DNA from 4 places in the Alkalimarinus coralli genome. Region 2 is predicted to be linked to each of the others. Evidence: riboswitches for the same ligand, from Rfam matches in the RefSeq annotation. Region 2 holds a riboswitch; each other region holds the start of a gene.

Region 1 (7,690 bases), 2.3 Mb from region 2:
GCCGTTTTTTGGAATAGGCTCCAGCTTGGAAGAGCCGCAGCCAGCTAATACTGCAAATAAAAGAGCGATAACAAGTGAAGGAAGGGCACGATTTCTCTGAAAGGTGCTATTCATTTGATATTCTCCTTCTGGGCTAAGAGTCATAAGCTGGGCCTTCATTACATTTTGCATGATAATAAAAAGCCCTGGAAGGCTAAACATCAATGGACGCTTACAGAATATGCATTAATTATTGTCGATTCGCTATGCCTTGTGCTGCATTGATGCAGCACAAGGCATAGCGAATAAAAATAACTGCTAGATTGAAGTGTCAGTGACTAAACATTACAAACCTTCTCGTTCAGAACGCTACCGTGATTGAATGGATACAAGACACCGCTGACTCCCAGTGACAACACATATGGCTATCGCAGAACTGATTACACCGAGTTATGAGCGCAGTAAAGTTAATAAAAATTTTAAGTGTTAAGACGGTACCGTAATTGACTCCGATACCAAATCACTGATTTTCGGAGCGTACATTTTCAATTAATAGTTTTGAACTGAAAAAATCGACAAGCCCCAATCTGGGGCTTATAATACCCAGATTGGGGCTTTTCAGACTGAATTGAAATAAATGAAGACAAATATCGGAGATGCACTTTTTACTAAGGCGCAGCAAAAGCTATTGGCATTATTTTTTGGTTTGCCAGAGAAAGACTTTTATCTTAATGAAGTGGTGCGTTTAGCGGATATGGGTCGAGGTGTAATTAGTCGCGAGCTGAATAAGTTTACAGAAGCAGGTTTGCTAGTGGTAAGAAAACAGGGTAACCAAAACCACTATCAAGCGAATAAGGCATCACCTATTTTTGATGAGCTGGTAGGTATTGTGAAAAAAACCTTCGGAGTAGCAAATGTTTTGCAAACTACATTGGAACCATTATTACCAGCGTTAAGCAAGGCTTTTGTCTATGGTTCGGTTGCCAAAGGTGAAGATCATGCTGATAGTGATATAGATGTGATGCTTGTAGGGGAAGATTTAAGCTACAGCGAGATTATGCAATTACTCGAGGAGGCTGAAGCTCAATTACAACGCCCCATTAACCCGACAATTTATTCTCCAGATGAGTTTGATGAACGCTTGGCTGATAACCAGAGTTTTTTAACTAAGGTGATGGCTCAACCAAAAATAGATTTATTAGATTTATTAGATGAACCGTGAACAAAAAGCGCAGGATGCGATATGAAAGAATTGGAAAACCTTGTAAAAATAAATCAACTCAAACGTGAACCACCCGATGCAAAAGAGTTTGCCGGGATGTTGCGTGCCGGAGATACAAAACTAAAAGATGCGTTGATTGATGGACTAAGTGAAGACAGTCAGTTCTCTTTATCTTATGGCGCGGCTCATGCGTTTTCTCTGGCGGCATTGCGTTGGCATGGCTATCGATCAGATAGTCGGTACTTGGTGTTTCAGTGTTTACAGCACTCCTTAGGGCTGGATAAGGCTAAGTGGCGAGTTTTAGACAAATGTCACAATGTGCGCAATCTTGCCGAATATGAGGGGCATTTAGATGTGAATCCTCAGTTATTAAAAGAGCTAATTAGTATTACCAAAGAGATTCAAACGCTCGTAAAAGCTTTAGAGCCAATAGAGTAAAATAGGAAGAGGGGAAAGGATTAAAGAGTTGATATGACGATTGATTGGAATGCTATCAGTTCAATTTCTACCGCGGTTGCTTCAGTAGCCACAGCCATTGGCGTCTTATTCGGCGCATGGCAAATAAGGTTGTCAAAAAAACAAGCTCAGGCTGAATTTGAAGACTCCATGGATCAGCAGTACAGATCCCTTTCAATGGATTTGCCTGTCGATGTATTGATAGGTAAAGAGCCTGCTGAAGAAGACAAAGCAAAGGTAAGAGAGCTAGTTTTTAACTACCTTGACCTGTCGAACGAGCAGGTCTACTTGAGAGCAAAAGGCCGCATATCTAGGCACACATGGGAGTCATGGTGTTTAGGGATAAAGGCTCACTTAGAAAGACCAGCATTTAAACAGGTTTTCGATGAAGTAAAAGTAAATAGCGGGTTTACTTACCTAGAAAGACTCGTTGATTCAGGGTATAAATCAGACCCGGATGACTGGTTCAATTAAGCGTATTTTAGTATGGCTGCTTCATTAAACACCTTAGCTAAACCCTCTCCCCCGCTGCATGCCCCGAGCTCCATGCCCACTGAAAATTAAAGCCCCCTAACCACCCCGTCACATCAACCACTTCCCCAATAAAATACAAGCCATCAACCTTATTAGACATCATGGTTTTGGATGAGAGTTCATTGGTATCAACTCCACCAATAGTGACTTCTGCGGTTCTATACCCTTCTGTCCCTGAGGGGGTAATTTTCCATTCACTCAGTTGGGTGGCGATTTTCTCAAGCTCTGGCGCGGTATATTGTTTCATCGGTTTTGATGCAAACCAGTTTTCACAAAAAAGCGTTGCCATTTTCTTTGTGAATACATCAGACAATACGGTGCGTAGCTCAGCATTGGGGCGTGCCGATTGTTCTTCGGTAAGCCAGCTTTGCGCTTCACGGTCTGGCAGCAAGTTTATCTCTACTTCATCCCCTTCTCGCCAATATGAGGATATTTGAAGGATGGCCGGGCCGCTAATCCCCCGGTGGGTAAACAGTATATTTTCTCTAAAGGTCTGGCCATTACAGCTAACAGTGGTATCGACCGAGCTGCCAGATAAGGCTTCACAAAGGGGTTTGAGTTGATTGGTAATAACAAATGGAACCAACCCGGCACGGGTGTCATGTATGGTATGGCCAAATTGTCGGGCGATATCATAGCCAAAACCAGTGGCTCCCATGGTGGGTATCGATAATGCGCCGGTTGCAATCACGAGGGACTCACAGGTGACGTCTGATGTATTGGTTTTTAGTTCAAAACCTTGTTCCGTTTTTTCGATACCCTCTACCGACGTATTGAGCCGTATCGTTACATCGGCCTCGTCACTCTCTCGCAACAGCATCTCTAGAATATCGCTCGACTTGTTATCGCAAAATAACTGGCCTAACTTTTTTTCGTGATAGGGGATGCCATGTTTATCAACCAATGCGATAAAGTCCCATTGGGTGTATCGCACCAATGCAGATTTACAGAAGTGAGGATTATGTGAGAGGAAGTTCTCCGGTTCTGAGTACATGTTGATGAAGTTACAACGCCCTCCTCCCGACATGAGTATTTTCTTACCGGCTTTGTTTGCGTGGTCAACCACGAGAACCTTACGTCCTCTATTGCCTGCCGTTATGGCACACATTAGGCCAGCAGCACCCGCTCCAATTACAACAACATCATAATGCGACAACAGAGAACTCCTGATATAAGGCGTAAAGTTAAGGCTGTGACAGGCATGGCCGAATTAGATGGGCATTCTAACAGAACCGCTTAAAAAGAGGATCACCTGAACGTAGATTCACACTCAGGTGAACGCAGCACTAACCCCGGTTAAGCTATTAGATCGACGCTAACAACTCATTTACGGCGCCCGCAAACTGCTGAGGGGAGTCTTCTTGCAAAAAGTGCCCGCCTGATAACGTCTGGTGATTTTGGTCTTTACTGCCTGGGATGCGGTCGCGCATATATTTATCGCCGCCGCGGGTAATCGGGTCACCATTGCTAAAGGTTGTTAGAAACGGTTTTTCCCACTGCTCCAACACTTTCCATGCGGCCCGGTTTGCTTCTGTAGCAGGGTCATTCGGTGAGACGGGCACCAGTTTAGGGAAGGCGCGGGTTGCCGCTTTGTGCTTGCTCGAAGGAAACGGTGCATCATAGGCCTTGCGCTCTCCTCCTGAAAGCTTTTTAAAGGTGCCCATATCGATGATTCGACTTATCGGAAACCAGGGGCTATATAGCGCAAATGTCTTCCATGCATGAAACGCCATTGGCACCGGTTGATCACCGGTTGGCAACATTCCATTCCCTACAACAATCGCTTTGAAGCGGTCTGCATTTTCAGCCGCAAGCCGCAGACCAATGAGCGAGCCCCAATCCTGACATACGAGCGTGATATTGTTCAGGTCGAGCTTATCAATAAAAGTCTGCACCCAGTCCATGTGCTGTTGATATGAAAACAGGGAGATATCAACCGGTTTATCAGATTTGCCAAAACCAATCAGGTCTGGAGCTATTACACGATGACCTGCTGCAGCACAAATCGGGATCATATTTCGATACAGGTATGACCAACTGGGTTCACCATGCATCATAAGTATCGGGTCGGCGTTTCTATCGCCTTCATCGACAAAATGCATCTGTAAGCTTTGAGACTTACCGCCCCCTACTTCCATGCCTTCATCCACTTTTACGTAGTGAGGTTGAAATGGGTAACCGACCAGACGATCAAAACACTTTTCAGGTGTACGGAGATACTTGATCATTGTAGTTCCTTTTATATTATTCTTTTATCAGCGTTAACTTTATAACGATACGATGATGATTTCACCTCCCCTTTGAGCAGCCCAGAGCTAATTATTTTGGTTTTCGCGGCACTCAATATTGACAAGACTATAGGGTTTTGCAAAAGTTCCTTCCTCGCTTTTAGGTGCCAATACCTTTTTAGATTGATTAACACACTAATCAGGTATTGGAGAATCGGGAAACCGGTGAAACTCCGGTACGTGCCCAACGCTGTAATGGTGATTGTTCAACGCTCTGTTTTTGGTAGACATAAAGTCAACACAGAGTGAGCCACTGGAATACTGATAGATAACTTCCGGGAAGGCCGTTGAGCAAGACGACCCTAAGTCAGAAGACCGGCCTTTAAGCCAATAGAGACGTTTGGACAGGCGTACTCAAACTTTTCCGATAAGGGGAATACTGTGGAAAAGAAAGATACTGTTAAACCGAAAGAAGCTGTAGAAACAAAAGAAACCCAGCACCAAGACGAACTATTTTTCACCCAAGGCGAACGGGATGGTCTTTATAAAACCATCTTCAACCGGCGCGATGTTCGAGGCCAGTTCAAGCCAGATCCAATACCCGACGACGTACTGAGCCGGGTTCTTTACGCCGCTCACCATGCCCCATCTGTCGGTTTTATGCAGCCGTGGAACTTCGTGGTGGTACGTTCTGATGAGGTCAAACAGAACGTTCATAAGGCATTTGTAGAGGCCAACGAAAAAGCCGCAAACATGTTTGAGTCTGAGAAAAGTAAAACCTATCGCACGCTCAAGCTGGAAGGCATTCTTGAATCACCGGTCAATATCTGTATTACCTGTGACCGAAAGCGTACCGGCCCTGTTGTGATTGGCCGAACATCAATGAAAGAGATGGATCTTTATAGCAGTGTTTGTGCGGTGCAGAATTTCTGGTTAGCCGCCAGGGCTGAGGGTTTAGGTGTTGGCTGGGTGAGCATTATTGAGCAACAGGCGTTGCAAGCAGCTTTAGCCATGCCGGATGACATCGTCCCAATTGCGTATCTATGCGTGGGGTATGTCTCCCACTTTTTTGATAAGCCGGAACTGGAAACAGCCGGCTGGTTAAATAGAACGCCGCTCGACGACCTGCTCTACTTTGACCAATGGGGCGCGCAGAAAACCAAAGAAGAAGAGACCTTAGTCTCACAGGTGATTGACGATAAACACTTTCCTGGCAACTGGTAAACCGTCGTAAAAGCGCTATCCGCAGCATTTTTTATATTTCTTGCCGCTCCCGCAGGGGCACGGGTCATTCCTACCCACTTTGGTTTGACCCGCCGACTCGACATCACCATCCAGATAGAACCATTGATTCCCAACTTTTTCAAAGCGGGAGACTTCATGCAAGCCCTGAATCTCTTTCCCTTCACTGCTGCCACTTGCATCCCGCTCTTTAAAGTAGGCATTAAATTCTACAGTCCCTCTTTCGCCCTGTTGCTGACTACTGATAACCTGTAAGCGTAACCACTCTGTACTTTCTGCTGACTGACGCAAACTGGCTTTGTCCAGCTCCTGCTGTTTAGTGGGGTGCCAAGTCGCAATTAAGTAATCTACCTTGCCCAGCGCGTATGCGGTATAGCGAGAACGCATTAACTGCTCACAGCGATCAGGCTTGGCTGCACCACTAATAAAAGGCTCACAACATTCGGCATAAGTGAGCGAATTACCATTGACTTGATACCCACAAGGGCACTCAATTTCACGACTCATTCTCTTTAGCCCCATCAACTGTATTGGAAAAATAAACGTATATCGGTATCAGCGCTAGTACACCCAACACCCCGGCCAACATATAGAGCACCTCATAACCGGCGAGTTTAGCGACAAAACCACTCAGCGCACCGACAATACCCGACATCACCACCTGAATGCAGGCTTGCACGGTGTAATCGCTGCCTTCATGCCCTTTTCTACACTGTCCCATCATGAGTGCAAATAACGCAACCGTTGACATGCCGTCAGCGGCTTGCTCGACGAGTGCTATAACAAAGACCCCATCGTTGCTAACGTTGCCTGTAGCCAAAAGCCCATAAGCAGCAATACCAAGCGCTTGCATCAAACCGAACAGTATAAGCGACCACTTTGCCCCAATTCGATAGTAGATAAACCCTGCCGCGACAGCAGCGAGCAACCCGCTGATTGAGGCCCAAAAGGTGAGTTCAGCAACCGCGGTCAGGCTGTATCCATTATCAATAAGCAGCGGTTTAATCATTCCTGAGCCCAACGAGTCGGCAATTTTGTAGGTAAACAATACAGCCAACCAATAGACAATGCCTGGTTGAGAAAAAAAGCCTTTGTAGGCGTCAAACCAACGCTCATTGCTCATCGAGGGGAGGTTTTCAGCATGTGATTCCGGGTAGGCTGATCGCTCTTTAAATAAGAACGCGGGTAGCAGCAACACAAATAAGATCAGGCCCATGAGTTGAAATGACATTGCCCAACCGAGTTTATCAACGCTCACTAGCAAGAGGCTGCCACTCAAGATCATGCCAATTTTAAAGCCAGACACCTGAATGCTATTTCCCAGTCCGCGCCAACGCTCAGGCAACATTTTTACGGCTAAACCGTCCGTTGCTATATCCTGCGTTGCCGCGGTTGTGTTTATCATCAAAACAATCACAAAGAATACGATAATTAACGATCCAAACAGAGCGCTGGGTGAAGAGAATGATAGCAACATCATTAATACGACAAGCAATGACTGCATCAACAAAATCCAGCCGCGGTGTGGCCCCTGCTTGCCTAGCTCTGTACGATCAACAAAGGGTGCCCATAGGAATTTTAAAAACCATGGCAGCGCCAACAATTTTAACAGGCCAATATACTCTACCGAGACACCGTATTCACGAAGCAGTGCAGGCAATGCGTGGGCTAAAAAGCCTGACGGCAAACCCTGCGAGAAATAGAGTGAAGATAGAAGAACAACGGTAAAAACAGGCAGCGACCTGTTTCTTGAGTCTGAAAATAACATTAAGTCAGGAATGCTCGTTGGTTAGTCGCACATATTTAAAATTGTAAATTCTTCAAGATCAAACGTTTCTTGCGGCGGTTTCAAGTCACCACATAATCTTACCAGCATGGCGTGCTTAGCCTCGTCCAGTTGGTTTCTCGCTAGCCCCGTAAACGTTTCCAGTTTGTGCTGATAAGTAGAGATAATGCCATCCAGTTCATCCAGTAGTACGTCTAACTCAGCAAGTTCCGATCTCACTTCTGCTGGGTTATCTACCTGAGT
Region 2 (7,690 bases):
CTCATCTAGCTCGCCATTTTGAATATGGTTCACCAAATTGACCGAGCCCAAGTTACAGACGGCAATTTCATCTTCACTGGTATTAAGGGTGATTTCTGTACACAGATTGGACGAGTGAACAACGCCACTATGCTGCTGAGGTGAACGTATATTGCAAGGGTCTTTAAAGGTAATCCAAGGGTGACCTGTTTCAAATAACATTGAAAGCATCTTGCGCCACAGACTCTTGGCCGAAATCGTTTTAAACAAGCGCATCTCACCCTTTGCTGCCATCGCTTCATACTCTTGATAACGGGTTTCAAACGCTTGGCCGTATAGATCGTGCAAATCGGGTGTGTCGTTAGGTGAAAATAAGGTCCAATCTTTATCTTCAAATACCCGCTTCATAAACAAATCAGGAATCCAGTTGGCGCTGTTCATATCGTGAGTTCGGCGTCGCTCATCACCGGTATTTTTACGCAACTCTAAGAATTCTTCGATATCGAGATGCCAGCTTTCCAAATAAGCGCATACAGCGCCTTTGCGTTTGCCCCCTTGATTGACCGCAACCGCTGTATCATTAACCACTTTCAGGAAGGGGATAATACCTTGAGACTGGCCATTAGTGCCTTTGATGAGAGAGCCCAATGCTCGTACTGGCGTCCAGTCGTTGCCTAAGCCACCCGCCCACTTCGACAGCAGTGCGTTATCTTTCATGCCATCATAAATACCCGCTAGATCATCGGGGATGGTGGTCAAATAGCAAGATGAAAGCTGAGGTCGATTAGTACCCGCATTAAATAAGGTCGGGGTCGAGCACATATAATCAAAAGACGACAACAGGTGATAAAACTCAATAGCTCGCTCGGTCGGGTCATCTTCTAAAAGCGCCAGGCCCATCGATACCCGCATAAAGAAAATTTGGGGCAGTTCAAATCGAGTTTCGCGCCAATGAACAAAATAACGGTCATACAGGGTTTGCAGGCCAAGGTAGGTAAATTGAAAATCTCGCTCTGGCATCATCGCTTCAGCCAAACGCTTGATATCAAAATTAAGTAAATCCGCCGACATAATTTCTAGTTCAACCCCTTTATTAAGCGTCAAACGGAGTAAGTCGACGTAAAGGGTTTTCATATCTTTAAAAGAGCTTGGCGGCTCTACAGCCAAAAAGCGGCAAGCCTCTTGTTGCATCGAATCCAACAGTAGTCTTGCGCTGACATAACCGTAATTAGGCTCTTCTTCTATACGTGTACGCGCTGCCATAATCAGTGCGGTGGCAATATCTTTTTGTTTTATGCCGTTATAGAGGTTTTTTTGTGCGTTCTCGAATAAGTCATCGGCATTCACATCATCTAAGCCTGAACAGGCTTCATAAATGATGGTTTTGATTCGGCCTATATTAAGCGGCGATTCTGACCCATCTGCATTCAATACTTTAATGTTGGAGTGTGTAGTGGTCTTAGTGTGAGCAGATATTTCAGCATCACCTTCTCGAGTTTTACTATGCGCTTCACGGTACAAGACATACGCTCGCGCCACTTTGTGCAGCCCTTGTCTCATCAGGCCTAATTCGACCTGGTCTTGAATTTCTTCAATAGGGATAGCACTGCCTTCGGGCTTATTTTTGAAGAAGCTTGCGCTAATGGAGTGCGTCAGTGCATCGACGGTTTCTTTGACCCGTGTTGAGCCGGAGGCAGAACTGCCTTCAACCGCCAGAATGGCTTTGGTTATAGCGGTAGCGATTTTCGCATCATGGTAAGGAACAGCTTGGCCATTGCGTTTAATGACCTGAAATAAACTAACCGCATCGGGATTTGCTAATGGAGAGTCAGTACTCTCTTGAGCAGATAATTCTGAAGACATGATAAAGCGCCTTTGTTTTTAATTCGCGTAAAAAGACAATAACTTCGCGAAAAGGGCGGCATGACATAACCGTCAGGCACACAAAAAACAAAAACGTAGGAATACATTTTCATTACCTTATTCGCGAAGGTATGATTGTTTCTCGGAACACAATGGTTAAGTTCATCGTGACGAGATCTTGGGCAGGTCTTCGGACTTAGGGGCCATCAAAAGCATATTGCTTTATCGCCTACAGCGACGGCTTGCTGTTTAAGGTGCTTCTAGTACCAAAATTAGGGTCTACCAGTACCCATAAACAGTGCCTGAGTGTCTGCCACTCGTGTCGCGTTCGTTCCCCAATACCGCTGCGCGTCAGTTCCGGATTCTCACCGGATTCCCTCTTAGTTCTACGATGTTGTTCAAACAAAAAACACAACATAGACGCAAAAAACCAAAGAAAAAGCACTATATATCGCGCTAACTAAATTATCAACATTTGATTTTAGCTCTAAAGAGCTCTCCCGCTTTGCAGGCTGCGCGCTAATAAAAAACCCATAATAAGGTGCACATTAATACTGCGCATTTATTATGGGCTTTGACTCAATACGCAATCTAGCGAGTTTGCGTTAAATCATTGTTTCTTTTGCATATCCACTATCATTTTCTTTAACTCTCTTATCTCGCAATGAAGGTCTACAAGCGTTGGCTCTCCCTCGTGTTCAATTTCCCGAGCTTTCGCATGTTCTTCTTCCATTACATTAACAACAATGCCAATCACCATGTTTAAGAAAGCAAACGCGGTGAAGAAGATAAACGATAGGTAAAATACCCAGCTCATCGGATAGACTTCCATCGTTTCGTATTGAATATCAGTCCAATCTTCAAACGTCATCACTCTGAATAGCGTCAACATCGATATAGCGATATTTCCCCACAGTACGGGGTTGATTGTGTTGAACAAAAAACTGCCAATCGCTGCATAGATGTAAAAAATAATGAACATCAGCAGCATGACATACCCAAGTTGTGGCAGTGCTTTGATTAACGAGTTAATAAGAATTCGCAGCTCTGGAATGACCGAGACCATCCTGAGTACCCGAAACACCCGGACTAACCTGGCAAGCAAAGCCATCTCAGAGTCATTAATGGGGATTAAACTAATCACCACCACCAATGTATCAAACACGTTCCAGCCACTTTTAAAAAACTCCCTTTTATGAGGCTCGGCAATAAAACGAATGGTGATTTCAACCAGAAAGAACAGCGTTATAAACAGATCAAGAAATTGGGTGAACGAAACAGCTGAATCGGGCAACTGATAGGTTTTGGCACCAATTTCAAGCGCCGACACGATAATGATAAAAATAACAAACAGCTCAAATAGTCTATTACTTTTGAGCCTGAAAAAAGCATCTTGGATGGCTGCGTAGTTCATTGATAAGTTCGTTTACAAATTGATGGTGAATGGAAAGCTGGCATTTTACCGGAATATTAAGCCGCGTATTAAAAAAATATAAAAACAACACCTGTTTTTACCCTGTGCCTGCTTTTACCCTGTACTTATAGAACCACTGGCCTTTGCCAGCAGCAACTTCCCGTATGTGGAGCCTCAATGCACGCCTTTCAATGACGTTGTTTGATCATTTATGTAGTGGTAAGTACCTATAAGGCACTTATTGAGGCGTGACTTGTATCAATATCCGGTTTATTCAACATCATAAAATACCACTTAAGAGGTGTTTTTATCATCACATTAAGGAGACGGATAATGAACAAAATATTATCACTTGTACTGCTATCAGTTCTGGCATCGGCAACTCAGGCGGCGGAAGTATATCAGGGAAACGCGGCTGCCAAACTGCTCATAGGAAATACGCTGGAGGCAAATTATAAAACGGCTGGCGAGTGTGGCCGCAACGTCTTTTACGAATATTACGAAGAGGGCGGTAAAATTTTCGGCAGAGAACGGAAGATGGAACAGCAGGGCAGCTATACTCACTATATTGGCAACTGGAAGGTTGAAGACGGACAGCTTTGCACCTCGGTTTATGGTCGCCCCTATTCATGCAGCAGCTACGAAAAAGTAGGAGAAAACACATTCAAAAGGAGCTCAGACAACATGCTCATTAATAATGTGAAAATTCATAAGGGCAAATATCGACCTTGTTCGTAGCCATTCCGATATATCGTCATAGCCTAGTCATAATAAACGGGCACCGGGTTAACCCAGTGCCCTGATATTCCCGCTTCAAATACAAACATAGCCCCCCTCTTTGCCTGCTTATCATTTTCCCTTACAATTCAGCATACATACATTAACTACCCGATCAGTTTAATATGCCTGCATCTCGCTTTATTCGCTATTGCCTCCTAACCATTATGACCGCTCTAGTGGTTGCCGGCTGCGCCAGTATTTATACCACCGATTATGATGCACTGTATGGCCCTGCTGAAATAAAAGATCGCACCATTGGCTGGAGTGAGTTTCAAGGGCGAGTCGACAAAGGGCATGTCTCTTTTATTAAAGACGTCAAACCGATTCTCGACTCTCGATGTGTCGCTTGCCATGCCTGCAATGACGCGCCTTGCCAGCAGAAGCTGACCTCTTACGAGGGTATTGATCGTGGCGCCAACAAAGAGCTGGTTTATGATGGTGGCCGGTTGACGGCAATGGAGCCAACCCGTCTGTTTATCGATGCGAAAAGCACCGAAAAATGGCGAGAGAAAGGCTTCTACCCCATCCTCAATGAACGCATTGAGAACGCAGAGGCTGATCTAATGGGGTCGCTTCTTTTTCGGGTATTGAACCAAAAGTTCATCAACCCGCTGTCTGACCATGGCGGCTCCCCCCAACCTCTCCCCGAAACATTTGACCTTAGCCTTAACCGGAATCAACAATGCCCGACTATCGAAGAGTTTGATTACTATGAGGAGAAAAACCCGCTCTGGGGAATGCCATTCGGGCTACCGGGTTTAAATGTTCAGGAACTCTCAACCATCAACCAATGGCTCTACGAAGGAGCAAAGTTCGAACCACCCGCACCGTTTTCAAATGAGTCACAAAACGCTGCCCGCAAGTGGGAAAAGTTCTTCAATGGCTCGTCACTCAAGCAGCAGCTGGTTTCACGTTATCTTTATGAACATCTATTCCTGGGCCATCTTCATTTCAAAAACAGCCCAGACCGAGAGTTTTTCAAACTGGTGAGATCTTACACACCTCCCGGTGAAGAGATTGATGAAGTACCCACGGTAAGACCCTACGATGATCCTGACACGGACCGAGTGTACTATCGTCTGCGTCCGATTAAAGCAACCATCGTAGACAAAACACATCTGGTTTATGAACTTAGTGATAAGCGTATGGCGCGATTCAAGCAGCTGTTTCTCGAACCCGACTATAAGGTTGAATCTCTGCCATCCTACGAGCCGAAAGTTGCATCTAACCCATTTAGGTCATTTGCGGCAATTCCTGCAAAATCGAAGTACACCTTTTTACTCGATGAAGCCCAGTTTTTTATTGGCGGGTTTATCAAAGGACCTGTTTGTCGTGGTCAGATCTCGCTCAACGTCATTGATGACCATTTCTGGGCAATGTTTCTAGACCCCGACAAAGACCCTGTTAGCCATGATTCTGTATTTCTTGCGCAGCAAGCAAAAAACCTTCGGCTCCCGGCTGCAAAGGAAGATACGCTCAACCCAACCAATATCTGGTTCAGGTTTGCACAAGCTCAGAAGCGTTACCGCCAGGCAAAAAACGATTACCTCGATAAACGTTATCAAAACAGTGTCGAAAACAGCTTGGGCAGTATCTGGAATGGCCGCAACGACAACCTGAAAGATGCCGCTGGCAACCCTATACCCAATGATAACGCGGCACTCACCATCTTCAGGCATTTTGATAGTGCGACGGTTGTTAAAGGGTTTGAGGGCGGCGAACCCAAGACCGTGTGGATTATCGATTACCCAATATTCGAGCGTATTCACTACCTGTTGGTCGCAGGATTTAATGTATATGGCAATGTTGGCCACCAGCTATCAACCCGGCTTTACATGGATTACCTGAGGATGGAATCTGAAAACAACTTCCTTGACTTCCTGCCATCCGACCAGCGAAAACCAATGAGAGATAGCTGGTACCGAGGCGTCGGAACCAACATTATCAGCTACTTCGATAATCCGCTGACAGGCACCGAGCGGGAATCACGCGTGCGATATCAAACCAAAGAGTACAAAACTGAGCTATTGGGTTATATCGAAAACCAGTTTGCAGGACTTGACCTAACCGACCCGATCAACCGGTGTATGGGAGACGGCAATATAAACGCCTGCTCAGCAGGAGAAACCTCGGATCTTGAAAAGCGCATTTTTCCGCACATGCAGCAGCTGGCCAGCATAACAGGACATACGCTCAAACCGATACCTGACCTGGCATACTTAAAGGTCATCTCATCACGGGCTGATGAAAAAGCCGTAAGCTACTCGCTTATACACAACCGCGCTCATACAAATATCTCTTACCTGTTTAATGAGGACTCAAGGTTAGAGCCAGAAAACGATACATTGACCGTAATACCTGGCTATATTGGCAGCTACCCGAATTTCTACTATCAGGTCAATGAAGCTCAGTTAGCCGACTTCATAGTCCAGCTCACATCGATTAAGACCGCAGAAGATGAAGATCGCTTTATACGGAGTTACGGCATAAGGCGAACTGACACCCGATTCTGGGCGTTTAACGACTGGCTAAACAAGGACTACATGCGGCAAGCCCCCATCACAGCAGGCTGGTTCGACCTTAATCGTTACGAAAATAAGTGAAGAGAAGGCAGGGCAACCTACCTTCGTAAAAAGAGTTAAGCTTGTCATCCTCGCGAATGCGGGGGTCCATAGATCTGTAGACTCCGTTCAAAATGGATTTCCGCCCACCCCGGAGTGCTCTCTCCTGCTTCGCAATTCACCTTGTGCGCGGGAATGACAGTGCGGGTCATTCTTTGTTAAGTCAGTGCCATTCAGCTCACATATACCGGGCCAACACCGATACTCCAGACAACAACACTAATCGCCAGTAGCCCAACCAGCATTACCAAGCCCACAGTGAGCACAGAGGTTGCGAACATAAACCCGCGCTCTTCGGGAATCTTCATCAGAATAGGCAACCCCTCATACAAGAGATAAACCGAATAGGCCACCGCCGCAACACCGGCCAGCATATTAACCCACAGCACCGGATAAACGGCTACAATCCCCATAATCAGCATGGGTGTCGCGGTATATGCCGCGAGAATAACGCCATTGTGCTCATGCTCTCCTACGCCGTAAGTCACCGCAAAAAAGTCAATTGCACGACCGATCATATAAATGCCTGCAAGGGTTGCCAGATAAAACAGCGCACAGAGCTGTAGCGCACTTCCCGAAGTGAGCTTCACGACCTCACTTCCACCGACTTGCCAGCCTACCTGAGTGGTGCCGTAATAGGCTGCCGCAGCAGGGAGAAATGCTAAAATAAATACATGTGAGAGGTAGAGTTTACTGACAGACTCATGCTCTTCACGGATTGCTTCCCACTCTTGATCTGGATGGGTCAATAGCCCAACAGTATGTCCTAAGCTCATAAACTCACTTCCTCTATCTATTGTTTTTATAAAGGTACTCTCTTAGTCTTGGAAACTTGAGCATTTTAGTCAAGAAACTGGTTAAATTATGATCGTTTAAAAAACAGCGTTGTTATCGTTAAAGGTGATAAAGGCGCAGCCTTTGCTAACAGAAATCTTCAGTGGCAGACTGTTTAGCACGATCATCAAGTATTGGTGCGCCTTAACAAACCGAAAACCGAAAACCGAAAAGAAGAGCCGATGCGCTATCTACTTAA
Region 3 (7,690 bases), 110 kb from region 2:
ACTAATCGTATCCGCGATGTCTTGCAGTGCTCGATGCATGGTACGACCGGTGATAATCACGTTTTGATGTGCCGGGCGATTCTTTAAGGCCTTAATGACCGGTTCAATATCCAGGTATTCATACTTGAACATATAGCTCATCTCATCAAATACCAGAATATTATAGTTTGGGTCATTCAGCATTACTTCTGCCTGTTTCCATGCTGCCTGGGCGGCTTCAATATCCTTTGATTTATCTTGGGTTTCCCAAGTGAAACCGTGGCCCATTACATGGAAGTCGACTCGGGGATGGTCTTTGAAAAACAGGTATTCGCCTGTGTGGCGACGGCCTTTTATAAATTGGATGACGCCAGCTTGCTGCTCATGCCCCAACGCTCTTGCCATGGTGCCAAACGCTGAGCTGCTTTTGCCTTTGCCGTTCCCCTTCATCAGAATCAGCACGCCTCGCTCTTCCGTTGCCTTGGCGATACGCTCGTCCACAACGGCTTTCTTTTTTGCTTTGCGGGCTTGGTGTTTGGCTTGTTCAGCCGCTTCAATTTCTGGGCTATGTTTGTCGTTATTACTCACAGAAAAGCTCCATTTATAAGCGGTGGCTCTGTTTCAAGGCGGTCTGGCAAGTCATCAATATGTTGATAGTTGGCATTTAACAGGGCTGCAATTGCGCGGCATCGCTCTAACCGAATAGCGTGTTGTTCGGTGTCAATCACTGTAATGACTGCACCCGTAGACGCGCTGATGGATGAAAAAGCTGAAATATCATCGTTTGATCGCCCGTCAGTCAACACGTACAGGTGAAGGTTTTTACTGGGTGCGCGAGACTGTGCTTTGTGAAGTAGTTCTTTAGCTTGCGCCAATGCTTTACGAAGGGGAGTGCCGCCGCCGAGTGTGATCTGATTGAGTATGGGGTCAATATCCTTAGGTGCGCGCTGAGGGTGAAGCAGTGTGCTCACTTTGTTGTTGCCGAACGCGATAATCGCCAGTTCTTGACGCTCGAGGTAGCTCTGATGAGACAACTCCGAGACAGCGCCTTTTGCTTTACCCAGTGACTGCTGGCTGCCGGTTGATGCTGAACTGTCGATAAGCACCAGGTTAAGCTGCCCCGGTTTTTGCTGGGGTTTTAGATAATGTAAGGTCGAGAGTCTCGCAGGTGTGCCTTTCTCAGAACCTCGAATATTGGAATCCCGAAGCCGTTGAATATTTTGCCCATCAGTCAGCGTTGGCACCCAAGCGACTCGTTGTGCTTTTTTTGTCTGGCTTCTCAGGCCTAACGCATAGGCACTTACTTTTGCGTTGCCGAACCCTTTTTGGCCATGTGTAATGTTGGATTTAACCCTCTTCTGGTCTCTGGTCTTGGGTTTATTGATAACCCGTTTGCCTGAAGTTGCCATCGCACTGGGTTGTATTGCACCCCACTGTCCTTCGTTATTCTGCTTTTTATTACTCGGCTCTTCTGAGGCTCCGTTGGAACCAGCCTGGGAGCGAGGTTGTTTAAATCGAGAGCCACGGTCGGCATATGGACGGCTTCCCTGTGATGGAGGTGTTGCTGCATCATCGGGAGAGTGGTTTTTATGTTTTGGAGGCTGAGGTTCATTTGGCGGTGTTGTCGTACGGCGATGGGCAAGCACAAACTCTTCAACTTCATCGATATGCTGAGTGCTGACTTTCACCTCTCCGTGCCATGCCGCTTGGGCTTTGGCAGCTCGCTGTAAGGTAATATCTGCTCTCAGTCCCTCGACGCCTGATGCCTCGCAGCGTTCAGCGATGTCGAGCTGTTCTGCCTCTCCGATAACAACCTCCGGTAACAACGCCTGAGCGCATACCAATTCATTGTGAATCGTTTGCTGTTGTTCGGCGTGGCGCTCTAGAAAGGAGACTGGGTTGTCATCAAATTCTAAGCGCTTCTTTACTGCTTCAACTCGCTGTTTTGGGTTAAGTCTTTCATTTATATCAACAAATAACCCAAACCTATCTTGTAATTGAGGACGTAATTCACCTTCGTCGGGGTTCATTGTGCCGATCAATACAAATTTACTTTCATGCTCTTTGGTAATGCCATCCCGCTCAACATGGTTGATGCCGCTGGCAGCAACATCTAACAACAAATCGACTAAATGATCGGGTAGTAGGTTGACCTCATCAACGTAGAGAATGCCGTTATGGGCTCTGGAGAGAAGGCCAGGTGAAAAGGCAACTTCGCCATTCGCCAGTACGCGTTCAATATCGAGTGAGCCGACGAGTTTTTCTTCCGTTGCGCCTAAAGGCAGTGTCACAAATGGCTTGGTTGATTTGGTAAGTGAGTGCTCACTTAAAAGTTCGCCAAGTCCTCTTGCCAGTGTGGTCTTGCCCATTCCTCTCGGGCCACTAATCAGCACGCCACCGAGCTTTGAGTCTATCGCAGATAAAAGCAGCGCCTGCTTGAGAGCGCTCTGGCCTACGACGGCGCAAAATGGATAGTGATATGACTTCATTTGCCAAGACCTCACAGGAAGGCGCTGCAATTAAGCGGCGCCAGTCGACTCTTCGTCAGGTAGTTTGAACAAGGTATTAATGGCGATGGCCGATAGAAGGCCCAGGCAAACCCAGAATACGCCGTTTACCACCGTTGTTGCCATTACAAACTGACCAACAAGGGCCTCAAGTGCTGCGACTGCATTTGCATCCGGGTGAGCAAAGCCGTGCATCGCTGGCTGCGGAGCTCCCAGAATATGGGGGATGGCAATAACCAGCAATCCACCCCAGCGTAAAGCACCTTTGCCAAACGCGAGTAGGCCCAGACCCAGGGAGGTAAAGGTTACCGCCAACAGCCACCAGCTTTGTCTGCCTTCAAGTGCTGCGGCCTCCATGCCTGGTATCTCTGGTGGAAGCCCCAGCGATGGAGAGACAAAAAAGGATAGATACCCTGCAAGCCCCCAAAGTAAGCCTGCGACCGGGCTGGTTTTGCCCGAAAGCGCCATGCCACTAATAACCACCAATGAAAAACCAATGGCCATCAGTGTGCTCGATAAAAAGGTGAAAAATGTTCTCTCTGCGCCGTCTTCAGGGCCCCATGCCTCCGGGTCGTGAGAGTGTTCCTGAATATGCTGTTTCGATGCGGTGTCTGAGTTGTTTTCGAGCGCCTCAAAATGGCCGCTGATGTTTTCAGACGTATGGTGTGCCGGGTTGCTGTGATCATGTGCCGTTGCTTCGCCTGCTGCCATGTCTGTGCTAGACGGGAGTTCGTCTGCTATTTCATAGACTTCTGCCCCTAAAATAATAGGCGTGACTTGAAAGTGTTGCAGGGTGCCAAGAATAATGCCCGCGAGCAGGCCTGCCGCTACCGCAGCAAATACAATATTTCTAAAAAACATAAGAGTTCTCGAATGCTAAAAGGTATTTAAGATAAACGTTAGGTGTTTAGCGTCTTTTCCAGAGTCCTTCTTAGTGGCAAGGGAAAGCAGCACTATGACGCGTATCGTGAGCTGCATTGTGAGCAGCATCCATTGGCAGTAAACCAACAGCGAATACGATTGTTAATCCGAGAATAGCGGCAGCTAAAATTTGTGAGCGTTTAGAGGCTGCTACAGAAGTGGTTGTTGCATGAGTGTTTGAAACTTGAGTTGTCATGATGAAATTGTCCTTCGTGCTCACCCGCACTGAAATGAGGAAAATAAAAGCACACTGCGCTGTTTAGGGCTGTGTGGTTTGTGCGCTTACAGCGTGATGTCCAGGGGCTGGTATCGGACTCATGGCGTATATCGCCACCTACCGTTGCGGGGGCAGTGTAGGCTTTACGATAGCCGGTTGCTATGCGGACCTACTTCCCATTTAACTTGCTCATGAGTAACAACATGAAGCAAGACCTCTATGACTGTCAAATGCTAACAGAGAGTGCCGATTTGTCAATTGAATGAACTGTATTTAGCCATTTTGAAGTATATAAAAACAACTATGACCGCTCATCATACCTATTTTCACTTTGATGCAGGCAATCATATGTGGCTTAGGTGTGAATTGGTCGATAGCTGGTACAAGTTTGCAAAATAGTGTTAAAGCCGCTCTACTCTTTCTTGCCTGGTTTGCATCTTCTGATACGCTTAGTGTATTCGGAGTGAAAAATGCTAAGAGTCAGAAAATTGATGGAGAAATACGGTAATCCATTGGAGTGGACTGCCGGAACGAGAGCTGCCTTGCTGTTAGGTTTAACGCTGGCAGTGCATACGCAGTATTTTTTATGGGCTTATTATCAGCTATCTCCTTTGGCTCCAGAGGCCAACCAGAATTATGTTAACATTGCGTTTTTGAATCAGCACAAGATTTACCTGAACAGCATATTGCTGCTGTCTATCCTGCTATTTGTATTGGTGTTATTGCTGCGCAGGCGTTTCCCCAACAGCGAGTTCCATGAATATATCGCAACCCAGTATTTTTCTTTTACGTTGCTCTATTGTGCTTATGCCGTTGGCACTATGTCTGTGGCTACCGGCGTTGTGCTGGCAGGCGCGCCGGTAGTGGGTTTTATTCTTTTTAATCGCAGAGCGGTGATACTGGCGTTTACGATATCGGTTATTGGGCAGTGGGTTGTTTCCTATAGCTCTACGTTTGGCGATATGCCTTACGCGCCGGTGGTTAAAAACCTACAGGAGGCAGACGGGGCGCTCAGTCACTTTTGGCTATATACAATGTATTATTTTGCGGCACCTCATCTTATTGTTATTACCGTTTTTGCCTATCATGTGTTGAGCCGGTGGCGGCAGCGAGAAGATGAAATCAGGCAATTAAGTTTAACTGATCCGCTCACCCACCTGAGCAACCGAAGAAGTGTACTGTCTAGCCTTAGTCTTGAGCATGAACGAAGTCGAAGGCATGGGGCGTCGTTCTCAATATTGTTGGTGGATTTAGATCACTTTAAACGTATAAATGACTCATGGGGACATCCCGCCGGTGATCAGGTTCTGGTTGAGACAGCGAAGACACTGAAAAACAGTGTTCGACAGAATGATCATGTTGGGCGTTATGGTGGTGAAGAGTTTTTGGTTATTCTACCGGGCACAGATACAGAGGGTGCTTATCAGCTTGCAGAGCGTTGCAGGGAGCAGTTGGAGCGCATGAAAATTCTCACGGCTGACGGGTCAATGTTAAGAATAACTGCCAGTATGGGGCTGTTTTGTAATGAGCTCCTGAGTTCTGCCTCGACAGAAAAAATGCTGCACTATGCTGATGAGGCTCTCTATAAAGCTAAAGAGGGTGGCCGAAACCGAGTGGTTAAGTTCCTGCAAGAAGAACTTGATACCTGAGCCTGACTTGCCTTTTTCTGAAGGTGAGGGTGATAAAAAGCTAGACCTCTGTGTTTAGGGGTTATTATCATGGTGTATGCGAGCTACTTTCCAACGTCTTGACCATATACTCATCCAATATGCCAATATATGGCGTATATCTCCTTTCTCTACCCCAAAACCATCTTGGTTAAATAGTCATCCAGCCCTTACTCAGTGGCTGCTGGCATTATCAGATGATGATGTTGATCGATTGCAAGGTAATGATGATCTGTTGTGTCAGCAGGTCGGGGATTACCTACCCGTCGCTCAAGAAATTCATTCGCTTATCCAGGTTCCTTCTTGCCAACAAAAACAACTAACCGGAAGAACTTATGCATGGCAACGCGATGTTCCGGGCCGCAAGGCAGAGCAAATTGAAGCGTTTGCCGCTGCGACAGGGAAGATTACAAGCCCGCTTATAGAGTGGTGTTCTGGTAAGTTGCATTTGGGGCGATACTTGGCAGAACAGTTTAAAGTGCCGGTGCTGGGTTTAGAAATTAACGCCAATTTGGTGCAGCAAGCAAATCAGCTGGCCTGCCGAATGCACAGTGATGCCCGGGTGGAGCAGTGTGATGTATTAGATCCTAATGTTGTACAAAAGCTGAATGCACACCAGCACGTCATCGCTTTACATGCTTGTGGCGGCTTGCATGCAAGTTTGTTGCAAGGTGGTGTGGAAAAACAGGTGAAACGTATAACGCTTGCGCCGTGCTGCTATCACCGCTTTAACCAAACTTCAGTATATAACCCCTTGTCTAAAGCGGCTAAAAGTAGTGAGTTGATACTTGATAGTGATGACTTGAGAACGGCTGTTCGACAGAGTAATACTGCGCCAGAAAGGGAGCGAATTAAAAGAAAGAGGCTGCAAATGTGGCGGCTAGGCTTTGATTTGCTCCAGCGGGATATAAGAGGGATTGATGGGTATTTGCCCGTTCCGTCGTTATCTGTAAAGCTGCTGGACGGCGACTTCCGGCAGTTCTGTGAGCATGTTTCACATCTTAAAGAACTCTGTCTTCCAGGTGGGTTGCGCTTTAATGACTATGAAGTCGCTGGTGAAAAGCGATTCTTTGAATACTCTCGCTATGAGCTGGTGCGAATGACGTTTAGACGGGCGCTGGAATTATGGCTGGTATTGGATCGTGTTATGTATCTAGAGGAGCATGGTTATCGTTGTGAGCTGACTCAGTTCTGCCCGACAGACTTAACGCCGCGGAATTTTCTTATTGATGCTGTGTATACAGCCTGACGGTTTGTACAACAAGGTATTGGCGCTAATTTGCTGTTGTTTAACCTCCCTCCCGGTTGACTGATCGGGAGAGAGGTTAAGGTATTTTAATGTCCGTATACATCCATTGTTGCAGTGAATTTCAGGTCGGTGATGTATAAAGATCCAATGCTGTTGGCGCCTATCTTGATGTCTTCAACATCCATATCAGCGGAGAAGTCAATAACATCAACCATTAGCCCTTTGTTGCTTGCGCCCATGGCTACAGTAGCTTGGGCAAAGTTGCCATTCGGGGTTCCTGATGGGCGACTGTTATCCATCGTAAAATTGCCAATAGATACATTCATGAACGGTATATCCATTGAACCGCTGTCAACAGCAAAGAACGCGTTTGCCCAGAGGTTAGATGTATCTTCGCTGATTACAATATCAATAGGGCCTAGGCGGCCAGATAGAGCTAAATTAGATAGCAATACGGTGTTGGTGCTTGCATCGCCTGCATATTTTTGGCTTGGCGCGTAGTTGGATGTTTCGAGAGAAACTTCGGCAATGCCTAAGCCGAAATCTACGTTTTGTACATCTCCGTCAGTGGCGCCTATATGTATTACCAAGTCGCCATCACCGATACCTGTGATACCGTTTGTTGTTTCAAGTGCAGCTATATCTGTAGCATCTCCAGCGACATCAACAGTGATTGTCAGATTGTCAAGAGCTCCACCACTTGCACCACCAAGATAAATGTCCCGCGCTGCTATAAAACCGCCGTCTTTGTATGCGATTTCACCCATACTGACTTCTGCTGTTAAGTCAATCGATATGCCTGACTGACCTGTTACCTGGCTCATCATGGCGTCGTTCATTGCTTTGTATTCGGCTTGAGCGCTTGTAGCTACTGCTGTTATTGCAGAGGCTAAGGCTATTTTTTTCAGACCTTTCATGTTGTATTCCCTAATATATTTTTATGTGTTTTATTTAGTGCTGCGTTCTCTTTTTGTTCTTGTTTTAGGGACTAAAATGGTCGTTTCTATCTAAAGTAACTCCCGTGCGCGATTATGCATATTTTGGTACTGCTGTTCTGTGACTGGTATCATGTTTGGGTTTTGTCTGTTGCGCTATGTAATGATTGGTTATTTATTTTAAGCGTAATAATAGTGTCTATAATTGACTGCTA
Region 4 (7,120 bases), 200 kb from region 2:
CTCATGCGACTAATCCAAATAAAGTTTCAAACTAAGTATATAGTAGCATGGCCTAATTTTCTTTGCCAAACCAACTCCCGTAGATCGCGAAGTGCTGATAGAAGAAACCATGCCAGCTTGAACCCATTTGATCAGCGCATCTGCGTCTGCCGAGTGTTTAGAAATGTTCGCTCAACTAAGAGAAACAGGCCAATTAAAGACCTTGATTGACCGTCACTTTGGTTTGCCTGCGCTGGAAGACGCCTATGCCTACAGCCGAACGGGCAGGGCAAGGGGTAAGATTATTATTGATGTAAAGGGATAGGTGTTTACTCTTCAAATATTGCATCGTCCCTTAAAGCCTCAGTATTAATCAGGGCTTTAAGGGAGTCTTTCTAGTTAAAGTAAGCAACGATTTCTGTGTCGGATCAGGCCGGTGCGGAGTGAGAGGCAAATAGGGTTTTCACCTCATCACCCCACGAGCTAATCATCTGATTTATTTATATTCATAATTTAATTAAGCAATATTAGTAGTAAAATAATGACCCTCATTTTTCAAAAAAAGTGGTTACCATGACTGTTGATCTAAATAGCCGTTACGGCTTGAATTCTGCGCATAGTGAAGTGGTAGATGCGTGTAAAATTATTGAGCCGTGCGATACGTTAGACATGGGGTGTTCGAATGGGCGTAATGCGTTGTATCTCGGCCAACTCGGGTTTAATGTTGTTGCGGTAGATGCTAACCCTGGTGCCATTGATATGCTGCAAAGCATTGTCAGTGAAGAGAAGATGACCAATGTTAAGGCTCAGGTGTACGATATTAACAATGCCTGCCTTGGTGTGGACTATGGGTTTATTGCTTGTACCGTAACTCTCATGTTTCTCGATCCTGCTCGTGTTGATGCGGTTATTGCCGATATGCAAGAGCGTACTCTCGCTGGCGGATATAACCTGATTGTTTGTGCCATGAGTACGGAAGAGCACCCATGCCCGGTTCGCTTCCCTTTTACCCTGAAAGCAGGGCAGTTACGTGAGGCTTATGAAGGCTGGGAGCTGATAAAGTACAATGAAGATATAGGTACAATGCACAATGGTGCGCAACTGCAGTTTGCGACCATGTTAGCGCGGAAACCTGGCTAAAACAAAAACCATATCATCGTTATCGCGTTTGATTTTCCGTATCCATTGTCACTCCCGCGAAGGCGGGAGCCTATGCAGGTCGCTTGCTTGGCTCCAACCTCATGTTTATAGTGAACAAGAATGACTTCCTGTCTCACCTTCCATCTTAACTTTTGCACCATTGAATATTTCATGACAAAGTATGGATCTGAGTTGAATTAACTGGTGTATAGAAAGAGAATATAATGGCTTTAAGTGGAAATACCCCCATACCAAAAATAATTGCGCTGACATTATTGGTGTTTGGTATTGGTTTGTTGTTTTGGGCGTATGATATGTCTGGTTCTGCAGCCAACCAGTTTACATCAGCATTGACTGGCTCCCACTCGGATAAGGTGATGTATACCGGCATCGGCGGAGCGGTTAGCCTGGTTGTTGGAATGTATCTGTTTTTTAGAAAATAGATAGTTCCAATATTGTTAGGCACCCTATGAAGGGTGCTTCTCAAGCGCCTTTTTAAACCCTTTCTGATATAACATCCACGCCATTAACCCCGCAGCCAGGTTGCCAACCAGCGCGCCACTCATCAACCCGTCTAACGCATCGATTTGACTACCAATCCATAGCAGCGGTAAGTAGCAAAGGAACAATCTCAGGCAAGAAATCAGCAAGGCTCGCATCGGTAACCCCATGGCGTTGCATACCGATACCATGATCATACAGAGCCCCAACGCACCGTAACTAAAGGGGACTTTTAACAGGTAATGTTGCAGTACCTCGGCAACGGATAAATCGGTCGTCATCAGGCTGGTGATATTGTCCGAAAGCAGCAGCCAAATGATGGCGATGGCAAGCTGCCATAGCAGCACGAACTTAATTGCGATGTTAACCAGCTGGCGAATACTCTCCAAGTCTTTTGCCCCCCAAAATCGGCCTATCATTGGCGGCATTGACATGGTTAAGGCGAGCACAATGACGATTGAGAAAAACTCCAGCCGTGTTCCCAACCCCCATGCAGCAACAGCGGCCGTTCCGTAGGCCGCAACCAAGGCAGTGGCAAACATCGCCGAGAGTGATGGCATAAACTGGCTGAGCATGGCCGGGCCGGTGATATTCGCTAATTGTTTGATAGACGATGGAATAGTGCCCGGTTGAAACTTGAACGCTAACCACTGGTGCGAGATGACTTTTGGGTAGACGATTAACGCGCCAATGGCGAATGAGGTAATGGTTGCATAGGGTGCCCCCGCCAGCCCCCAGTCAAACACAAATATGTATAAAGGGTCTAACGCAATATTTAGCAGGCTGGTCACCACCATGGTAATGCCCGGTAGCATAGTATTGCCGTGCGCTCTGCATAGGCTGTAGCCAAAATAAAGCATTGCCCCTACCCAGGCGCTGATTAGCCAGGGTTTCCAGTACAGTGACAGGGTTGCAAGCAGCTCAGGTTCGCCGCCTAACACTTCAAGTATGGTGGCTCGCGAAAACCAGAGGATTAAACAGAGAATGGAAATAGCCACTGCGCCAATTATTACCACCAGCCCGCCAAGTTGTTTGGCATGCTCTGTCTGCTCGGCCCCCAGCGCTTTGGATATAACGGCGGTGGTTGCTATCCCAAGCCCGACTTGCACGCCGATAATGAGCTGGTACATCGGCACGGTAAACCCAACTGCTGCAAGTGGTGCGACCCCGAGTTGACCAATGAAGGCGCTGTCGGCCAGTTGAAAACTCATCAAAGACAGCACACCAAAAAGCATTGGCCAAGTCATGTGGAAGAGTGTTTTAGCCAGAGATGTATCGGTTGCCAGGTTAGTCATTTTTGCTTTGGTCGCATTATTTATAGAGACAAGAGAATCGCCAGTTTATCTTAATCAAGGCGGGAGGGGTAAGCGCGATTAGCAACTGTGTATAGAGGTTGAGTGATTAAGGTCTACCGTTGTGGCTTTTTCTACACCATGGCTGCGACATATTGTCTCAAATGTCGAAAACGAGTTGACGGCCATCTGGTGAGTCAATAACTTAGCCGCACCAAGTATAAGGGGAAGACCGGTTAAAGTCCGTCGCTGCCGCCGCAACTGTAAGCACTCGATGAGTTATCGCCGTTATGGGGATCAAAGAGTGCAAGCCAGAGTACCTGCTTGGTGTTCACTGCAATCTATTCGGATCGGAATAGCCACTAAGGAATTTATTATGCATATTGAACCCGGTGTCGTTGAAGGCACGAAAATCGCCCTGAGTTATGGAACCGCATTGTTGGCCGTAGGTGTATTGGCCAAAGTAAGTTATGAAAGTATTAGGCAGGGCGGTCTTAAGCAACTGCTGGTAAAAAGCCTGTTGGCAACACTGAGTGTTTTTGTTTTCTTTGAGGTGTTGCCTCATCACCCGGTCGGGGTTTCTGAGGTTCACCTTATTTTGGGTTCAACCTTGTTATTGATATTGGGCGTAGCGCCTGCGGCTATTGGCTTGGCGGCAGGGTTGCTGATACAGGGTATTTTCATGGCGCCTTTTGATTTGCCGCAGTATGGTATGAATGTCACTACATTGTTGGTGCCTTTGTATGGTATGAATATGGTTGCCCGGAAAATAATTCCGGCGAATGTGGCCTATAAGGATATTACGTATTCGCAAACTTTGAGACTTTCTCTGACTTATCAGGGAGGAATCATTGCATGGGTTGCTTTTTGGGCGCTATATGGCGGGGGCTTTAGTGCTGAAAACCTCAATGCCGTCGCAACATTCAGCTTGGCATACACCTCCGTTATTGTGCTTGAACCGCTGGTAGATTTGGCGGTACTGGCCATCGCCAAGGCTGTTGGCCCGCTACAAAGCAGTCGGTTTTTCGAGAAACGATTGTTTGAAAAAGCCGCATAATAGAGCCGGCTATCGACTCTGACTAAAATTCGCGCCATGCCCCGTCCTTTAGGGCGGGGAAGGATAACGGAAACCGCTTCGCGGTTTAATGGTGGCTGTTTTGTTGCTCGATGTATTGCCTAACCACACTGATAGGTGCACCACCGACACTTCCCGCAAAGTAGCTGGGACTCCAAAGAGCATTTTTCATGTAGGCTGATTTTATTAGCTCGGGGTGATGCAATTTCAATTTCCTACTGGATACCCCCTTCAAGCTATTAACCAATTTTGATAAGCAGACTTTGGGCGGGAAGTTCACTAACAAGTGAACATGGTCTCCTTCACCATTGAACTCTGCCAGCTCAACATCGAACTCTTTGCATACGACTAAAAACAGTTCATGCAGCGTTTCTAAATGAGCGGAATTAAAGACAACATGCCGATACTTGGTCACGAAGACCAAGTGTGCATGGAGCATAAAAACACAGTTTCTACCTGTTCGATAAGGCTTGTTTTCTTTCATAGACCAATTATACTCAACTCTATGAAAAAGACAAAGACACTCCGAGTTCGTGTAAGAGATAACCACGCATACTTGCTAGGCCAAATGGCTCGGCAAGTTAACTATGTGTGGAATTTTCTCAACGAACTAAGCCTCCGCTCGGTCAAAGAGCGTGGTGTCTTTATGTCAGCCTATGACTTGCAGAAGTACACCGATGGCGCTGGCAAGCTGTTAGGCTTGCACAGCCACACGGTTCAAGAGATTGGCAAAGAATACGTTACCCGTCGTAAGCAATTCAAAAAGGCCAAGCTGAACTGGCGCAAGTCTGGTGGTGTTCGCCGCTCACTCGGCTGGATACCGATCAAGACGGGCGCGTCTAAATGGAAAAACGGCCAAGTATTCCACAACGGCCACCACTTCAAGATTTGGGACAGCTACGACCTGTCGAAATACAAGTTCCGTTCGGCCAGTTTCAGCGAAGACGCTCGTGGACGCTGGTACTTCAATGTCGTAGTCGATGTTGAAGCGGAGCAATCAACAGGCACACAAGCTGTTGGTATCGACTTGGGCTGTAAAGAAGCGGCTACGTCTTCCCACGGCGACAAGCTGCTTGGTCGTAACTATCGCACCCTTGAAGCGAAGCTGGGTCTAGCTCAACGCGCTCGTAACAAAAAGCGGGTGAAGGCGATCCACGCCAAAATAGTAAACCGCCGTAAAGATGGTATTCATAAGTACACCTCGAAACTTGTACAAGAGAATGCAGCCGTCTTTGTCGGGAATGTATCAAGTAAGGGTCTCGCTAAGACAAAATTAGCCAAGTCAGTGCTAGATGCTGGCTGGGGCATGATGAAAACAATACTGGAATACAAGTGCGATCACGCAGGTATTGTTTTTGATGAAGTTAACGAGGCATATACAACCCAAGCCTGTTCGTGCTGCGCGGTCATACCCGACAGCAGTCCGAAAGGTAGGACAGGACTTGGAATAAGAGAATGGACTTGTAGTGCTTGTAACACTACGCATGATCGAGATATTAATGCAGCCAAGAACATTCTTGCGGTGGGGCTACACCGTCTTGCGGAAGGAAAGGTAGCGACTACTCCGTAGTCGCCCTAGTCTTAGGGCTGTAATGGCCCTAAGAATCCCCTTCGTTTACGGAGGGGAGAAGTCAATAAAGCCCCATCAGCAGGTGGGGCTTTTTTTGCCCTGGCAGCGCCTCAATAAATTAGTGACTACCTGTTCACAATTGCGCAATTTGTCCCTCTTTATGACGCGTTCTGTCCCTCATGTTATTTTTTTTGTCTTTAAAATACGGCCAGTAAATCTAGATGTCGTTTAGTAACAGAAGCGTCATGAAATAATAATAATTCGAATTTATATTCGACGGACTTTAACTTAGAAGGGCAGCTCCCATGCGCAGTAGAATATCGCTTTTTATCTTCAGCATTCTGATCTCGACGATCAGTTGGGCTGAATCGTACGTCTACCTCACTAACAGCACGATGGAAACATTGACGCTGAATACCGTGCAGACGGGTCACAATAACATTACCCATGGCAACGAATGGGAGCAGTTGGCCAATACTGTACCGCCTTTAGCCACGGTTAAGTTTCTTCGTTATAACCGTGATCAGGGAATCAAGTGGGGTAAGACTTACTACTTTACGACAACGGTTCAGGGAGCGACTAATTCAGTTGAGCTTCAGCAGAGCCTGGTAGGCACCATGACATTTAGTAAAATGTGGCTCTCGGCTGAAAATGATCCTTGGCACTATGATCGGGATATCCACAAGATTCCAATGAACTTTGACGGTAAAGACTCAACCTTAGCGTTTCGTTCTCAGTATGCCCGTGCCGCAGGTGATGATATTTACTACGTGATCAATAATGATTGGAAGACTGAAACCCGAGAAGCGGCCAGCAATAACTTTAAAGTGCTGACATACAATACCTGGGCGCTATTACCCGGCATTGAAAGTAAAAACACCCATGCCCGCCTTGATACCATCGCTGAAGAGATTGTTCAGGGCTATGATGCCATTGTTTTCCAGGAGCTGTTTGACCCTGCATTAACGGCACATTTTCGCAGTAAAATTAGTGCAGAGTACCCCTACCTGACAGACATTCCGTTTAAGTTTGGTAAGCTATTAACAGGTGGTTCGTTTATCGCCAGCCGTCACCCTATTATTGAACATGATGATGCCGTGTACAGTGCCTGCCGTGCAGATGGCTGCCTGGCATCCAAAGGCATGAACTACGCGAAGATTAACAAAGGCGGAAAAATATATAACCTGTTTGGCACCCACACTCACGCGTATACAACGCCGGATGATATCGCTGTTCGTTTTGCTCAATTGGCGGAACTAAAGGCCTTTATTAACAGTAAAAATATTCCTGCCAGTGAGCCTGTGTTGATGGCGGGTGACTTTAATGTGGATAAAATTCATTTTCCTCAAGAGCATTACGACTTCTTGGCGCTGATGAATGCTACTGAGCCAATGGCGTTGGGTGAATACCCTCACTCTTACGCAGGGCCTGTGAACGTATACGCTGATGACCAGTATACTGAGTATCTGGACTATGTCTTGTACTCAAATGAGCACCAGGCTCCCATCTACTCTCACAACAAGATGCTGGTGCCTCGTAGTATCGAGTCTGACCACTTTACTT

The links. A riboswitch is a leader RNA that binds a small molecule or an ion and turns the genes downstream of it on or off. The one in region 2 is predicted to bind cobalamin.
Region 1: linked by a shared signal. The riboswitch ahead of bluB (5,6-dimethylbenzimidazole synthase) and the one ahead of MY523_RS17245 (ribonucleoside-diphosphate reductase subunit alpha) in region 2 are both predicted to bind cobalamin.
Region 3: linked by a shared signal. The riboswitch ahead of MY523_RS17765 (CbtB domain-containing protein) and the one ahead of MY523_RS17245 (ribonucleoside-diphosphate reductase subunit alpha) in region 2 are both predicted to bind cobalamin.
Region 4: linked by a shared signal. The riboswitch ahead of MY523_RS16320 (energy-coupling factor ABC transporter permease) and the one ahead of MY523_RS17245 (ribonucleoside-diphosphate reductase subunit alpha) in region 2 are both predicted to bind cobalamin.

What each region holds. Positions count from the first base shown of each region.
Region 1 covers NZ_CP096016.1:1,287,658-1,295,347, reverse strand. The annotation lists gene MY523_RS05740 (GDSL-type esterase/lipase family protein) at 1-114, opposite strand, end outside; gene MY523_RS05735 (nucleotidyltransferase domain-containing protein) at 617-1,201, shown strand; gene MY523_RS05730 (hypothetical protein) at 1,223-1,639, shown strand; gene MY523_RS05725 (hypothetical protein) at 1,673-2,131, shown strand; gene MY523_RS05720 (BaiN/RdsA family NAD(P)/FAD-dependent oxidoreductase) at 2,169-3,347, opposite strand; gene MY523_RS05715 (haloalkane dehalogenase) at 3,496-4,419, opposite strand; cobalamin riboswitch at 4,565-4,817, shown strand; gene bluB (5,6-dimethylbenzimidazole synthase) at 4,861-5,643, shown strand; gene MY523_RS05705 (YchJ family protein) at 5,659-6,168, opposite strand; gene MY523_RS05700 (MFS transporter) at 6,158-7,429, opposite strand; gene MY523_RS05695 (HD-GYP domain-containing protein) at 7,451-7,690, opposite strand, start outside.
Region 2 covers NZ_CP096016.1:3,844,584-3,852,273, forward strand. The annotation lists gene MY523_RS17245 (ribonucleoside-diphosphate reductase subunit alpha) at 1-1,842, opposite strand, end outside; cobalamin riboswitch at 2,007-2,265, opposite strand; gene MY523_RS17250 (ion transporter) at 2,453-3,256, opposite strand; gene MY523_RS17255 (hypothetical protein) at 3,590-3,994, shown strand; gene MY523_RS17260 (fatty acid cis/trans isomerase) at 4,159-6,639, shown strand; gene MY523_RS17265 (Yip1 family protein) at 6,831-7,433, opposite strand; gene MY523_RS17270 (esterase-like activity of phytase family protein) at 7,674-7,690, shown strand, end outside.
Region 3 covers NZ_CP096016.1:3,955,814-3,963,503, reverse strand. The annotation lists gene cobO (cob(I)yrinic acid a,c-diamide adenosyltransferase) at 1-567, opposite strand, end outside; gene MY523_RS17775 (AAA family ATPase) at 564-2,468, opposite strand; gene MY523_RS17770 (CbtA family protein) at 2,499-3,347, opposite strand; gene MY523_RS17765 (CbtB domain-containing protein) at 3,418-3,603, opposite strand; cobalamin riboswitch at 3,692-3,858, opposite strand; gene MY523_RS17760 (GGDEF domain-containing protein) at 4,095-5,273, shown strand; gene MY523_RS17755 (methyltransferase) at 5,350-6,540, shown strand; gene MY523_RS17750 (DUF6160 family protein) at 6,627-7,457, opposite strand.
Region 4 covers NZ_CP096016.1:3,645,558-3,652,677, reverse strand. The annotation lists gene MY523_RS16345 (addiction module protein) at 1-5, opposite strand, end outside; gene MY523_RS16340 (zinc-binding dehydrogenase) at 128-304, shown strand; gene tehB (tellurite resistance methyltransferase TehB) at 553-1,119, shown strand; gene MY523_RS16330 (DUF3185 family protein) at 1,344-1,562, shown strand; gene MY523_RS16325 (MATE family efflux transporter) at 1,587-2,915, opposite strand; cobalamin riboswitch at 3,112-3,254, shown strand; gene MY523_RS16320 (energy-coupling factor ABC transporter permease) at 3,289-3,969, shown strand; gene tnpA (IS200/IS605 family transposase) at 4,055-4,471, opposite strand; gene MY523_RS16310 (RNA-guided endonuclease InsQ/TnpB family protein) at 4,493-5,557, shown strand; gene MY523_RS16305 (sphingomyelin phosphodiesterase) at 5,863-7,120, shown strand, end outside.